One region of the Sporosarcina sp. NPDC096371 genome, then DNA from elsewhere that is predicted to be linked to it. Evidence: riboswitches for the same ligand, from Rfam matches in the RefSeq annotation. Region 1 holds a riboswitch; the other holds the start of a gene.
The links. Region 1 has a riboswitch for S-adenosylmethionine ahead of metH (methionine synthase). Riboswitches for the same ligand answer to the same signal wherever they lie in the genome.

Region 1 (3,425 bases):
AGTTGATGGAGTTAATGATGACTTTCCCTTGTGAATACTTCAAAGCTTCTTCAATGACCTTTTCGTCCGTGGAATCAATGACGAGAGGCACTTTGACTTTTTTGACGACTTCTTTCATGAATTTCGTCACATCTTCTAGCTCGTCCCGATCCGGGTTCGCCAGACAAATATCAATGACGTGTGCACCGCCTTTTACTTGTGCGCGTGCAATTTCTGATGCTTCTTCAAATTTGCCATCTACGATAAGCTGTTTGAATTTGCGGGAACCGATAACGTTAGTCCGTTCGCCAATTAATAGAGGGCGCATGGAGTCGTCATATAATAGTGGCTCTATACCAGACACGGCATGCCCATGAACGCTTTCTGGACCTTGTCGTGGTTTTTTATCGGCTACGGCTTCACGGATTGCGCGAATATGTGCAGGCGTTGTTCCGCAACATCCACCTACTACGTTCAACCAGCCTTTGTCTGCAAACCCTTCTAACTTTTTGGAAAGGGATTCAGGTGATTCATGGTAATGACCTTCTTCGTCCGGTAGTCCAGCATTTGGGTAACAACTGACATAACTCGTTGCCAACTCTGAGAGTGAGCGCAGGTGATCCGTCATGAACTCCGGTCCTGTCGCACAGTTCAAGCCGACTGAGAGTGGTTTGATATGTTCGATTGAAATATAGAATGATTCGATACTCTGCCCTGCAAGGGTCGTCCCCATTGGTTCAATTGTTCCGGAAATCATCACGGGCAATTCCTGTCCTGTCTCTTCGAATGCGCGTTTGATGCCTAGTGTTCCGGCTTTGACATTCAGCATATCCTGGCTAGTTTCCATCAAAAGCAAATCGCAACCGCCTTCGATAAGTGCCTTCGCTTGTACATAAAAGTCATGTGTCAAACCGTCAAACGTAGCGCCGCCTGTGACGGATAATGTTTTGGTTGTAGGTCCCATTGCACCGGCAACAAAGCGAGGCCAATCAGATGTGGAAAAGTCTTCGGCACATTCTTTAGCAATTTGTGCTGCACGGAAGTTGATGTCATGTGCCTGATCGCCCAAATCGTAGTCATCGAGGACGATCGGCGTCCCTCCAAAGGTATTTGTTGAAATGATATCGGCACCAGCATCTAAATATTCACGGTGAATCCGGTTAAGGACGTCGGGTCTTGTGATGTTTAAATATTCGTTACAACCATCGTATTCTTCGCCACCGAAGTCTTCAGGAGACAGATTAGCATTTTGCAACATGGTCCCCATCGCACCATCCATAATGAGTATTCTTTTCTGTAGTTGTTCTTCAATAGGATGTTTTGACATAACTAATCACTCTCTTTCTTCGTATCGGTTTAGTAATCTGAAAAAATAAAAAAAGCCTTCATAGAAAGAAGGCTTTACGAGTATACGTATTTGTCCCTTCTCATCTTCAGGATCACAGATGGACCCCACTGGAATTAGCACCAGTCCTTTCGGCAGGTTGCTGAAGCTTCATAGGGCCAGTTCCCTCTGCTTCTCTTGATAAGAATAAATTATGTAGTTGAATTAACTAATAGAGGAGACGGATTGAAATACATCTCTTATTATTGGTTGAATAATTGAAATCATCATAACGTTATAATTGCCTTTCGTCAAGCTGTCCTTTGTAGAATGCTAGAATATGTATGGTAAGATGGGGGGAAATGACAAACAGAAGGTGAATAAGTTGAGAGCTTTTATGTATATTATTCCAATCATGATGATTGTTGGTACGGTTAGCATTATGATGCTAAACAAGAGTCATCAAGACGTGCCGCCCATGTCACGAATCTATATCACGTTAGGTGCGATGGCTGTTGGTGGGTTTCTTGCCTATTTTTTATTTCCAAAAGATGAAGAGAAAAAGTAATGAAATGAAATCGCTAGCGAATGTTGCTAGTGATTTTTTTATTTCAAAATATATAGGTTAACTACTTTGTTATTTAAGTTGACACATAATGAGTTATCTTTTATTCTATTAGAGTTAACATAAGGAGGGTATTCGATGACAACAGCTACAGTGAAAACGAAAAGTGGGATGAGTGCACTAAGTCTTGTCTATTGTGGGATGTTTGCTTCACTGATGATGATTGGGGCAAACATTACGGCCTTTGCACCTTTTCTGGTCGTTGGTAGTGTGCCGATTACATTGCAGACGTTTTTCGCTATCTTAGCAGGACTTATTTTAGGGAGCCGGTTAGGTGCCATTGCGATGACGGTCTATATGTTTATCGGACTTGCTGGAGCACCAGTCTTTGCAAAATTCAGCGGAGGTTTCGGCTCCATCATTAGCCCGACATTTGGATTTATAGTGTCATTCATTTTTGCAGCGTATATCGCGGGGAAGATTGTTGAAAAAAATAATAAGTTACATGGTTATATTATTGCGGCACTCGTTGCGATGGTTGTGAATTATGTTATCGGTACGAATTGGATGTACGCCGCGTATAAGCTGTGGGCTGCGGCGCCGGATGTTTTTACGTACAAAGTGGCGTGGTTATGGATGATACCGCCACTGCCGAAAGATCTATTATTGTCAGTACTCGCAGGGATGTTTGGACACCGTATGTACAAGTTGCTGAAAGTGAGGCGTTGACATGACGAAGTACGATGCTTTAGCAAAACGTGTACTCGAAGGACATATATTGACGGATGGCGAAGCACTTGCCATTTTAAACAGTCCTGATGAGGATTTGCTAGCACTCCTTCACGGAGCTTATACGATTCGGAAACATTACTATGGGAATAAAGTGAAACTCAATATGATCATGAATACGAAATCTGGCTTATGTCCCGAAAACTGCGGGTATTGCGCACAGTCAATCGTTTCGACAGCTCCAATTGAAAAGTATGCCATGATGAAAAAAGAAGAAATCGTGACAGGGGCGGCAAGAGCGGTGGAATTGAATGCAGGAACCTACTGTATTGTGGCGAGCGGTAGGGGCCCACTCAACCGAGAGCTTGAAATTGTGATCGATTCTGTGAAGGAAATCAAGGCGAAACATGAACATATGACTGTTTGTGCTTGCCTTGGACTATTGAAGCCAGAACAGGCATTACGGTTAAAAGAAGCAGGCGTTGACCGCTACAATCACAACATCAACACGTCAGCGGAACATCATGAAAGTATCACGACATCTCATACATATGAGGACCGCGTCAACACGGTCGACCTTGTGAAGCAGTCGGGTATCTCACCATGTTCAGGTGTCATCGTAGGCATGCGTGAAACGAAACAAGATGTCGTTTCAATGGCGCGCAGCTTACATGCAATGGATGCTGATTCGATTCCCGTTAACTTTCTACATGCGGTGGATGGGACGCCCCTCGGCGGTACGGATGAATTAACACCTCGTTATTGCTTGAAAGTGTTGTGCTTGTTCAGATTCATGAATCCTACGAAGGAAATTAGAATTTCCGGAGG
Region 2 (3,425 bases), on a different contig from region 1:
GCTTTTCAATACGCGCAACGGCTTCTTTTAAACGATCTTCTGTTTCTAATAATCCGACGCGTACATAGCCTTCACCGTGCACGCCAAAAGCATGACCTGGCGCAACGGCTACATCGGCCTTATTTAAAAGAAGGTCTGTGAACGATTCACTTGTATAGCCTGTGGGAACAGGTAGCCACGCGAAAAATGACGCGGAGGGAGCCACCACATTCCAACCAATTCGATTGCACTCAGTGATTAAAACGTTGCGGCGACTTTCATATAGAGCAATCAGCTCATCCACACAGTCTTGACTGCCTGATAATGCGACGGCAGCGGCGCGTTGAATGGCTGGGAAAATATCGATGAATAAATGATCTTGCAAGGTACCGATGGCTTTAATAATTTCGGCATTACCGACCGCGAATCCTACGCGCCAACCGGCCATATTATACGTTTTTGACAAGGTGTACATTTCAATTCCGACCTCTTTAGCACCCTCTACCTGTAGGAAACTAAGTGGTTTTTTGCCGTCAAAGCCAATTCCGCCGTAAGCAAAGTCATGCATAATGGCAATGTCATTGGACTTAGCCAAAGCAATCGTTTCTTCAAAAAACGGAATGGTTGCAGTGGCACTTGTTGGGTTGTTTGGGTAGTTTAAATACATTAACTTTGCCTTTTTTTGTTCGTCAGTTAAGGCGCTGTAATCCGGAAAATAATTATTTTCTGCGAGTAAGGGCATAGTTTCGTAGTTAATATTTGCTAAGCTCACACCTGATAAATAATCTGGATAACCAGGATCCGGTAGTAAAAGTAATTCCCCTTCATTCATCAAAGCAAGGGGTAATTCGACTAATCCAGGCTTTGTACCAAATAGAACCGCTACTTCCGTTTTAGGGTCGATATCGACATTGAATTCGCGTTTGTAAAAGTCTGCAGCAGCTTGTTTGAATTCTGCAATCCCTCTGAAAGGGGAATAGCCATGCGTAGCTGGGTCTTCAACGGCTTCCTGTAAAGCCTTGACTATATGGGGTGGAGTAGGTTGGTCTGGATTGCCTCGCCCTAAGTTAATCACGTCTCGTCCTTCCGAAAGTGCTTGCTCTACATTTCGAACGAGTGATGAAAAGAAGTGTGGTGGTAAATTTTTCAACCGATTTGAGAGTGTCATAGGATTACCTCTTTCATTTGAGTAGTCAATTATTTATATGCTAGTATACAGGAGTTATTGACTTAATAGCAATATTGCACTAGTTGTCAATTGTATTATTGTGTTGACAATTTAGTTGGTTCAGACTACTATATAACTTAAGCTTCAAACAATTACATATGTAACTTATCATGAGCGACCGAGGGATAGGCCCGATGACGTCCAGCAACCCCTTGTATACAACGAGGAAGGTGCCAACTCCTACAGAGTGAATGTTATTCTGAAAGATAAGCTGAAACGATATTTTCGGTGCTTCTTTCATTTATGAAAGAGGTATTTTTTATTATATTGATCAGAATTTTTTCCGAATTACATAAAAATCCACAGCGTAGTTGATTGAATAGAAAGAGGAGAAGTCAATGATTCAAATCCAAAAGGTCTCGAAGATTTATCAAACTAAAGATAGGATTGTAAGAGGTGTCGATAACGTTTCGCTCGAGATTAACAAGGGTGACATTTTCGGCATTGTCGGTTATTCAGGTGCTGGGAAAAGTTCGCTGATTCGCTGCTTGAATCTATTGGAAAAGCCTACGGAAGGTACAATCTTAATAGATGGCGTTAATTTGACGAAGTTAAGAGGGAAAAGCTTGCGTCAAGCAAGATTGAAAATCGGTATGATTTTTCAGCACTTTTATTTAATTAGCCAAAAGACGGTATATGAAAATATTGCATTCGCATTACGTGCAGCAAAAACACCTGAGGCTCGAATTAGTGACCGTGTAGCAGAGTTGCTTGAAATGGTCGGTTTGTCGGATAAACGAAATGTCTATCCTGCACAATTGAGTGGAGGGCAAAAGCAACGAGTTGGAATTGCCCGAGCGCTTGCTAATAACCCATCCGTTTTACTCTGTGATGAAGCAACATCCGCCTTGGATCCAAATACGACTTTGTCGATTTTACGATTATTAAAGAAAATCAATTTGGAGCTACAGATTACAATTGTGTTAATCACGCATGAGATGCATGTGGTAAAAGAAATTTGTAATCGCATGGCGATTATGCAAAATGGAAAAGTGATTGAAGAAGGACAAGTGTATGATGTTTTTTCGGATCCTCAAGAAGAACTAACGAAAGAATTCATCAGCAGTGTAGTGTCCTTTGACGTTCCGGCAGCTATTTTAGCAAATTGCACAGGACGTATTGTGAAATTGATGTTCAAAGGAAATGTCGCAGGTGAGAGTGTTATCTCTGAAACTATCCAAAAATACAACGTAACGGGTAATTTCTTGCATGGATCGATTGAGTATATTCAAGAAATGCCACTGGGAATATTTGTGATGGAGTTGCTGGGAGAACCGGCGGCTGTTGAGCAAGCCATCGCATATCTATCATCTCGTCATGTACAAGTGGAGGTGATCGGCAATGGGAATTGATGTACAACAAATCATTGAATTACTGCCAGATATGACAAAGGCATTTGGTGAAACACTTTTCATGGTGGGGATCTCACTTGTTGTTGCGTTGATCATTGGGTTACCATTGGGCATTTTACTATTTGCGACGGATAAAGGATTGTTCCTAGAAAATATTATAGTGAAATCGATTCTAGGTTTCATCACCAATATGGTCCGGTCCATTCCTTATATCATTTTACTTGTGTTACTCATTCCTTTGACTACACTTCTAGTCGGTACGTCAATTGGTCCGACGGCAGCTAGTGTATCTTTGTCAGCAGCGGCCATTCCATTTTTTGCACGAATTGTGGAGACTTCACTTCGAGAAATCGATAAGGGTGTCATTGAAGCGGCGATTTCAATTGGTGCAAGTCCTTGGATGATCATCCGCAACGTATTATTACCGGAAGCAAAGTCAAGTATTATCCAAGGGCTGACGTTGACTGTCATCAGTTTGGTTGCCTATTCCGCAATGGCAGGGGTTGTCGGCGGAGGTGGAATGGGAGATTTGGCCATCCGTTATGGCTACTACCGTTATGACGAAACAATCATGGTTGTAACAGTACTTATTTTAATTGTGCTTGTACAAATTATTCAGTTTGCAGGAGATTGGATTTCAAAATCAGTTGATAAACGATAACAGAGGAGAGATGACATCATGAAAAAACTACTGATTACTTGTATGATGATTGCCCTAGTAGCTGTACTGGCTGCTTGTGGAGGAAAAGACAAAAATGTTTCGAATGACGAGAAATCCATAACAATTGGCGCAACAGCAGGCCCATATAGTGATATGTTGAAAAAGGCGATTATCCCGGGATTAGAGGAAAAAGGCTATAAAGTGG

Region 2: it holds a riboswitch for S-adenosylmethionine, as region 1 does, so the genes downstream of both, ACIQ0H_RS10065 (methionine ABC transporter ATP-binding protein) here and metH (methionine synthase) in region 1, are expected to answer to the same signal.

Annotation. Positions count from the first base shown of each region.
Region 1 covers NZ_JBIWFE010000004.1:217,394-220,818, reverse strand. The annotation lists gene metH (methionine synthase) at 1-1,306, opposite strand, end outside; SAM riboswitch class I at 1,404-1,511, opposite strand; gene ACIQ0H_RS12655 (histidine kinase) at 1,689-1,871, shown strand; gene ACIQ0H_RS12650 (biotin transporter BioY) at 2,007-2,597, shown strand; gene bioB (biotin synthase BioB) at 2,599-3,425, shown strand, end outside.
Region 2 covers NZ_JBIWFE010000003.1:284,065-287,489, forward strand. The annotation lists gene ACIQ0H_RS10060 (pyridoxal phosphate-dependent aminotransferase) at 1-1,147, opposite strand, end outside; SAM riboswitch class I at 1,310-1,420, shown strand; gene ACIQ0H_RS10065 (methionine ABC transporter ATP-binding protein) at 1,546-2,559, shown strand; gene ACIQ0H_RS10070 (methionine ABC transporter permease) at 2,549-3,220, shown strand; gene ACIQ0H_RS10075 (MetQ/NlpA family ABC transporter substrate-binding protein) at 3,239-3,425, shown strand, end outside.